2 regions of the Desulfonatronum thiodismutans genome follow, and region 2 is predicted to be linked to the other one. Evidence: predicted binding sites of a transcription regulator. Region 2 holds the regulator's gene; the other holds the start of a gene.
What was found. Region 2 encodes sigma-54, which starts transcription at its own class of promoters, with help from an activator protein. Its sites were predicted from a motif close to CTGGCACGGNNNNTGCTT; they were not measured.
Positions count from the first base shown of each region.

Region 1 (4,209 bases), on a different contig from region 2:
CTTGCAGGTTTCGAATGTTTTCTTGCGGATGGCCATGGCCCCACCCCAGGCATAATTGGCTTGGGGGTCCGTGAGAAAGACCACCCCACCGCCGTTCCAGGCCGACCGCAGAACGGACCACAAGCCGCCCTGGACCGGCATGTACCAGCGAAAGCCCGTGGCCAAACCGGTCTGGTGATTTTCCAAGGGCTGGACAAGGTGGCGCACGAACCCCGGCCCAGGCCGGGCGTCCGAATCCATGAACACAAGGACATCCGTATCCTCGCCCACCTCGGCCACGGCCTTAAGCTGATTGTTGATCTTTTGGCCACGGCCCGGTGCAATGCCAGCGACCAGGAGCCGGGCCCGGACCTGGGGGTGGGCGTGAAGCCTTTTCTGGAGAGCTTCATGAGCTGGATCATCACGGCTTGCCGTAACCAGGATCAGTTCCAGATCCGGATAGTCCTGATCAAAAAAAGCCCCAATGTTCACATCGAAGTCAGGATCCAACCCCTTGCAGGGTACAATCAGGCAAACCTTGGGCCGATACCCGCGATCCGGATCCCGCCCCAAAGCTTCCCTGATATCCCGCAAAAACCGCCTTGCCAACAAAACCGGCAGGCTCGAAGCAACCACGGCAACAACCCCAATCAAAAAAAACACCCAACTCATACCCCCCTCCTCCTTTTTCCTACCTCTCCCCCTCTCACATCTCTTCATCCCTCCCTCTCTCCCTCACTCCTTCCCCCCTTCCAACCTCCCCAATCCTCCTCGCCGGCACCCCCCCCCAGATTTCCCCCGCCCCAATCCTCGAACCTTTCTTGACCACCGCCCCGGCCGCAACAATGGCGTTGTCCCCGATGTGCACATCCGGCAACACCACCGCCTTCACGCCCACAGTGACATTCCTGCCGACCACGATCATCCCCAAATCCACCCGATCGCCTTCCACGGCATGGGACGTGAGCAGGCAATCCTCGCCGAGCATGCTGTAGTCGCCGATCTCCACCAGGGAGGGATCCAGGATCTTGCCACCGACCATCACGCTTTTGCCGATCTTCGCGCCCAGGAGACTGAAAGCTGGGCCGCGCAGGTTTACCGGGACAAGGTTGGCATTGATCAGGGGCCAGAGATGGGTCACGTAGACATAGCCCATCAGTTTCCAGACAAGAGACTGGCGGTCCGTGTTCAGGAGCAACCCTCCCTCGAGCAAAGGACACAGCAAGCGCAACAGCCAAAGTAAAATTAACGTGCCTAGCACAAAGCCACTCAGGAAGACCGCAAACAAGAAAAAAGCCTGAAACCCGTGAGGCAGAAGGATTAACTGATGGACTACCAAGGCTAAGCCTGCCCCTGCGGCCAAACATGCTCCGGTGGCGCTTGTACCGAGGATAATGTCAGGGAGTATAATTTTCATATGCGGAGGGTATTCGTATCCGGGATCAAGATGCGAGACAAGCTGATCCTGCTTTCGTTCCTGGTGTTGATCATGAAAAAAGGCCGCCTTGCAAGCAAGGCGGCCTTAAAATCATGAGTTTGAAATGCGTGCCTTGATTTTAGGCCTTGTTTTTTCGTCGCACCCTGGCGTACCCTGCCAGACCCAGGAGTCCAGCACCAAGCAGAAGCATAGTTCCGGGCTCGGGCACAATACCTGCTTGCACATCAAAACTGGTATTTTCAAAAGTATCCCAACCATTTTCAGTTCCTGTATATTTTGCATTACCCTGCAACAATACATCTGCTGTTGCATTACTAGCAGAAACATAAATATCTTTATCAAAAATACCTTCCCAAGCTGCACCTACAGAATTTATAGTAAGGTAACCAAGATTAGCAATTTTCAATCCAGTTAAGTCTGAGTCTGAAACAGCTTTTTCTGCGACTTGTGATTGATATGTTCCAGGAAAACCCGAAAACTCAGGGAAAAAACCAGGAGCGAATGACAAGTCTAACATGAGAGTACCATTTGCTATAATATTATTAGCAAAAGTTGCTGCAGATGGCCCAGCAGCGATATCATTATCAAAATGTGTGTTTAAAGGTCCAGTATTGTTTTCATAAATTTTAACGCTACCACCAGTAAAGTAGCCAATACTACCGGCTAATTCAGGATCAAAGCCTTCTATTGGAGTGAGAGCTTCAAAAACAACATTATAATAAACACCACCTTGACCATAGACATATTTAAATTGGTTTACTGGTTGAATTATAGAATTTGCTTGCAATAACCCCTTCAACTCACCATTTGCTGTTTCTGTAAAATAGGACTCTCCATCGAGAACAAATTTCACAGGCCCTAGTGAAAGTGAAAGCGCATGAGCATTCCCCACCATCAGCATCCCGCTGAGAAACATTGCCGCCAGAAACAGGGTCAATAACCTTTTCATAATACTCTCTCCTTGTTAAACTCAAAAAAATTTAGGACGAACGGTTCATCGTCACCAGATTTCATTACAACACCTTAAGCAATCAACGTGCCACAGCGCAACATATTGAAATTAAGCGATGTCTACTTTTTTCTTGCCACTTAAGTGTAAAAACAATCGACAAACTGCTTTTCATTCGAAGCATACCTTAAGGTTTTGAATAACCCAAACCAAGCCGACAATGTCCTCGAATACCCTGAAACACTTAACTTCATGAACAATCCATTAGCTCGCCCTCTTGATTTAAACTCCCTCGTGCCCGTGCAAAATTTTCCGACACTCTTTCAGCAAGGCGAAACATCATCCCCCAACAACATAATTTCATACACAAAAAAGAAAACCCAGCCTTTTTCCGCCTCAGCGCAATTGCCCCAAAAACCTGCCTTACGCAGGAGTCGAGGTTGGTTGTATTTTTTTCCGACAAACCCACTTCACTTTCCGCCAACCGAATTTGGTGCACCACACCTTCAAACCTTATCCAGGTTGTCGTCCCATTGCCCACTCAACCCCAACAAAGAAGCATGCTTTTTGCAAAGATGTCTCCCATGGACGACAAAGCCTGGCCGCGTATTCTGCCTTTTGCCCTGTTCATGGCCGTGATCGGCCTTGAAGAAGGGCTGCGTTTTTTGGATTCCAGACAGTGGATCAGCCTCCAGGAATCCACGCTGCTCCTGCTCTACCCACTCAAGCCCCTGGCCGCGCTGGTCGCCTTGTTCCTCCTGCGCAGGGCCTACACGGAACTGCGTTGGGCAGACCTGGCCCGGCCCGGCCCGACCCTGGCCGCCATCTCCCTGGGCCTGGGCGTCTTCGTGCTCTGGATCAACATGGACTGGTCCTTTGGTGCCCTGAGCGAACCGCCCGGATTTGATCCCGGCGTCTTTGCCGATGAGCGCCTCCGGCTGGCCATGATCCTGGTCCGGATTTTCAGTGCCGTGGTGATCGTCGCGATCATGGAAGAAATCTTCTGGCGCTCCTTTCTGCTCCGCTACATCATCAACCCGGCGTTTGCCAAAGTCCCCCTGGGCGCATTCACCTGGCCCTCCTTTCTGATCTGCGCCGTGCTCTTCGGCCTGGCCCACCATTTCATCCTGGCCGGGATCATGGCCGGCATGGCCTACTCCCTCCTCCTTTACCGAACCAAAAGCCTGGCCCAATGCATCCTGGCTCATGCCGTGACCAACCTGGCTCTGGCCGTTTATGTCCTGCGGACCGGGCACTGGCATTTCTGGTGATCAGCCGAAAACCATTCTGACTCCCCTCGAAGCCACAAGCTTGGGCAGACTTGCGTCCCTTTGTTCGCCTTTTACGGACACCCACATACCTTGCCCGTTCCTTGTGCATCCCTCACTCCCCCCTGAGCCTGAACCACCCTGTTCGCTTTTTGCGGATTATTTCCCGTGGCAACCGTGAAAACCGGATTGCGCCTCACAATAAAAAGCATGTCATTTCAGATGGTAAAGCGGAGCAGCCCAGTCTGATAATTAGGCACGCATCTTGATATGTGATCACAAGAGAAATCCATTTTTGAAGAATCTTTTGCAACTATTCCGTCCAACCTGAGGGAGCGTCACTTTCCGGCGCTGGATTCCCTCCTTCGCGGGAATGACGTGTTTTTCAACGCCGTGTCCGAGTCAGCCCAACCCGCGAAATCTGTCCTCGTGCAGACGGGGAGCGGGTATCCAGGCCGCTCTTCCTCGGACAAGCTCAACAGTTACAAGCGCTTTAACATTGAATCACATTTGAAATCGAATAACTTCTAGTTGCTTGAGGAGGGTATGTCCTTGCTGAGATCATGCGTGTTTAT
Region 1 is NZ_JPIK01000013.1:248,599-252,807, reverse strand. Features, by position in the region: gene GY33_RS0111210 (glycosyltransferase) at 1-651, opposite strand, end outside; gene GY33_RS19215 (acyltransferase) at 686-1,177, opposite strand; gene GY33_RS0111195 (PEP-CTERM sorting domain-containing protein) at 1,536-2,366, opposite strand; gene GY33_RS0111190 (CAAX prenyl protease-related protein) at 2,951-3,637, shown strand; gene prsT (XrtA/PEP-CTERM system TPR-repeat protein PrsT) at 4,187-4,209, shown strand, end outside.
Region 1: GY33_RS0111195 (PEP-CTERM sorting domain-containing protein) is a predicted target of sigma-54. The motif match lies at 2,443-2,460, and genes of this name have one in related genera.

Region 2 (4,209 bases):
CCAGACAGAGTTCGCAGGATTTTTGCGTTTGGTACGTGCTCATCGCGGTTTGTCTTTTAGTAGGGGCACGGCGCGCCGTGCCCCTACGGTGTGGACGGTTCAAATACCTTCACGCCGAGCTGAGGGCGTCCCAGAAAAGCTCCTTGTCCTGGGCCGTGAGGAAGGCGTGCCGAAAGGCCTCGTCCTTGAGCAGGCGGGTTATGGACGCTAGGATGCGCAGGTGCATCCCGGCGACCTGTTCCGGGGCCAGGACCATAAAAAAAATATGGCATGGCTTGCGATCCAGGGCGTCAAAATCCACGCCCTCGGCACTGCGCCCGACCACCAATACGATCCGTTCCAGCCCCTCCAGCTTGCCGTGGGGAATGGCCACTCCCTCGCCGATGCCCGTGCTCCCAAGACTTTCCCGGTCCTTGAGCACCCGAAAAGCCGCTTCGGCGTCCAGGCTCGGCTCCTTTTGGGCCAGCACGGCGACCAATTCCGCCAACACTTCCGCCTTGTTCCTGGCTTGCAATTCGGGGAGCAGCAAGTCCTTGCTCAAAAAATCCCTGAGGACCATCGATTAGATTCCCGGGTCGATCAGACCGAAGTCGCCGCTTTTCCGGCGGTAGATAACGTTGACGCGCTCGATGTCCGCATTAAAGAAAACCAGGAACTCGTTACCCAGGGCTTCCAATTGCATGGCCGCTTCGTCCACGGACATGGGTTTGGGCTCGAAATTATCGGTCTCCGTGATGGTCTGGGCTCGCTTGCCGGTCTCATCCTCGGTGAAGGTGATCACGTCCACCCGCGCGGACTGGCCCTTCTGGCCGCGACGATGGTCCTTGTTCTTCTCTTTGGTCTTGCGCACCTGGGCCTCAAGCTTGTCCAGGACCAGATCGATGGTGGAGTACATGTCCTCGCTTTCGGTGGTGGCGGAGAAATGCATGTCCTTACCTGTAAGGATCACCTCGGCCATATGCCGATACTTTTCCACGGAAAGGTTGACGGCCAGTTCACCCTGATCTTCAGGGCGCAGGTAGCGGTTGATCTTATTAAAGCGCTCGCGGGCGTAGCCCTTGAGGTGATTGGACGGCTCGAAATTCTTGAAAGTAAAAGTTATTTCCATGCGACACCTCCAAAGTAAAACGTTCTGGGTTGGTTTGAGGTTATTCGCTCCGTTGGGAGCATGTGGGATGGTTAAAAAATGGCCTTGCGCTTGGAAGACGACTCGATGTTCAACGCCATGCGATACTTGGCCACGGTCCGTCGGGCGATGTTCACGCCCAAGGACTTCTTTAACAGTTGTGAGATCAGTTCGTCGCTGAGCGGACGCTTGGGATCCTCTTCGGAAATCAGTTTCTTGATCTCCGCCTTGACGCTTTCCGATCCGGCTTCCGAGCCGTCGTCCATACCCAAGGCGCTGTTAAAGAAAAATTTCAATTCATATGTTCCGTGGGGGGTGCTCATGTATTTGCTCGTGGTGATCCGGCTGACCGTGGACTCGTGCATGTTGATGTCCAGGGCCACGTCCTTGAGAATCATCGGCTTCAGATGCGTCACCCCATGACGGAAAAAATCGATCTGGAACCGGACGATGCTTTCGGCGACCTTGAGCAGGGTCCGCTGGCGCTGGTACAGGCTTTTCATCAACCAATGGGCTGATCGGACCTTTTCCTGAATGTAGTCCTTGGCCCCCTTGTCGTGAACGGACAGCTCCTTGGCGTAGGCCTCGTTGATCATCAAGCCCGGTATCTCGTCTTCGTTCAGAACCACGATGAAATCGCCGCCGTGCTGGAGAATGTAAACATCCGGACTGGTGAACTGAGGGTCCTCGGAGCCAAAGCTCTTGCCGGGCATGGGATCCAGGCGCTGAATGCAGTCCAGGTAGTGTTTGATTTCCTCCATGGAGAGCTTGAACTTCTTGGCCAACGGCTTGTAGCGCCGTTTTTCCAGCTCTTCCAGATGGTCCTTGACCAGGGAAACCAGAATCGGGTCGTCCAGACCCAGTTCGTCCATCTGGATCAGCAGGCACTCCCTCAGGTTTCTGGCGCAGATCCCCACGGGGTCCAGACGTTGCATGATCCGCAGGATCCGCTCCGCCTCCTCCGTCTCGCAGCCGGCCATGGCGGCGATGTCCTCGATTGATTCGCAAAGATACCCCACGGCATCCAGGTTGCCAAGGATCACCTCGCTGACGGCAAGTTCCCGCGCCGATAGGGCCGAAAGCCGCAACTGCCACGAAAGATGACCGATCAACGTGGACTTGCCGGCCAGCCGGGCCTCGAAACTCATGCCCTCTTCCGGGACTTCCCAGTCCCGACCCTGGATCTGTCGACTGATGCTGGAAAATTCCCCCAGGTAGTCCTGCCACTCCGAATCGTGAAGCTGCCGAGGCTCCTCGACGTTTACGGACTGAAACCGATCCTCGGCGGGGTCCTTCTTCGGAGTCTCCGTAGCCTCGTCTATGCTTTCCGGCACGATCTCCAATACAGGATTTTCCAGCAATTCCTGCTGGATGCTTTCCACCAACTCCAGTCTGGAAAGCTGAAGCAGCTTGATGGCTTGTTGCAGTTGGGGGGTCATCACCAACTGCTGCGTCAACTTCAGTTGCTGGCGCAGTTCAAGAGCCATGTCGCGTTCTCGCCTCCATAATCGGACTGAACGGTTGGAAAGCCATTCCAGGTTGTTGAGCAATCATAAGCAAAAGTCCTCACCGAGATAGACCTTCCGAGCGATGGAGTCAGCCACGATGGCCTCCGGCGACCCTTCAAAAATGGCCCGTCCTTCGAAGACAATGGACGCCCTGTCGCAAATCTTCAGCGTTTCACGGACGTTGTGATCCGAAATCAACACCCCGATCCCCCGCTCCTTGAGGGACATGACAATCTCCTGGATGTCGTCCACGGCCAGGGGGTCGATGCCCGCGAAGGGTTCGTCCAGCAGCATGAATTTCGGATTGCGGATCAGGGCTCGGGCGATTTCCAGGCGGCGGCGCTCCCCGCCGGAAAGAAACATGGCCTTCTGATCGGCCAGCTTGGCGATGCCCAGTTCCTCCAGCAGGGCCTCGGCCTTTCTGCGCTGCATGACCGGGGTGAAGTCCGTGTACTCCAGAATGATCTGCAAATTCTGCATCACGGTCAGCTTTTTGAAGACTGAACTCTCCTGGGGCAGGTAGCTCAGCCCCAACCGGGCCCGCTCATGCAGCGGCCAAGTGGTGATTCGCCTTCCGTCCAGATCCACCACCCCGCTGGTGGGCTTGATCACCCCGACCAGCATGTAGAACGTGGTGGTCTTCCCGGCTCCGTTGGGACCTAAAAGGCCAACGATCTCCCCCTGCTCGACCCGAATGGAAATATCCCGGACCACCTCTTTCTGGCCGAAGCTTTTGCGCAGACTCTTGCCGGAGAGAAGGGCCTTCACCGTGCCCCCTGCTCGCGAGGCAAAAGAAACATTCCTTCCACTCGACGATCTGTGCGTCCCTGCACATCCACCTCTCTTTCTTCAACATTGAGCGTAATCACGTTGCCTTCCAATCGGGTCCCGCCTTCTTCCACCCGGGCGTTGCCCTCCAGGCGCAGGACGCCCTGGTCCACCCAATAGGTGGCCATGTCGCCGTGACCGACACGGTCTTCGTGCTTCAAAAAAACCTGGCCAAAGGCGATCATTTGTTCAATGTCCACTTGAGCTTCCATATCCTGTTCCGGAACCATGCCCTCGGGCCGGGCTTCCCGGGGAAGGGTTCGCAAAAGCACTACCAGCCGTTCCGAGCGGAGCTGAAAATTCGGTCTGTCCACCCGCACGTCCCCGATAAACTCGATCTGATGGTCGCGATGGGAGTAGCGCAACCGCTCGGCCGTGATCCGCGTCGGGATGGCCTCATCTTCCGCGGAAGAACTCCAGCCGGGAAGCAGAAACAGCGTAACCAAGACGACCAGAAACGGAACCCTCAAAAGCCGGGGCAATGAAAACCGAGTTTCCATCTACAAACCGTGTCCGAAACTGTCTTTGGCGATGATCACTTCCACTCCGCCCTCGGCGTTGACCACCCAGGTGTTCAGGTCCACGTCACCCCGCTGCGAGCGGAGTTGCAGCCCCTGGCGATCCAGGAGGATGTCCCCGTGCAAAAATATGGTTTCATCAATTTGGACGAAAACAGCCTCGTCGGAATTGAGATAGGTCGGACCATGTTCCATATGCACTCCGGACCAAAGCCGGATGTCGCTGGTG
Region 2 is NZ_JPIK01000004.1:327,629-331,837, forward strand. Features, by position in the region: gene rapZ (RNase adapter RapZ) at 1-43, opposite strand, end outside; gene GY33_RS0102120 (PTS sugar transporter subunit IIA) at 110-559, opposite strand; gene hpf (ribosome hibernation-promoting factor, HPF/YfiA family) at 563-1,108, opposite strand; gene rpoN (RNA polymerase factor sigma-54) at 1,180-2,613, opposite strand; gene lptB (LPS export ABC transporter ATP-binding protein) at 2,677-3,402, opposite strand; gene GY33_RS0102140 (LptA/OstA family protein) at 3,399-3,962, opposite strand; gene lptC (LPS export ABC transporter periplasmic protein LptC) at 3,963-4,209, opposite strand, start outside.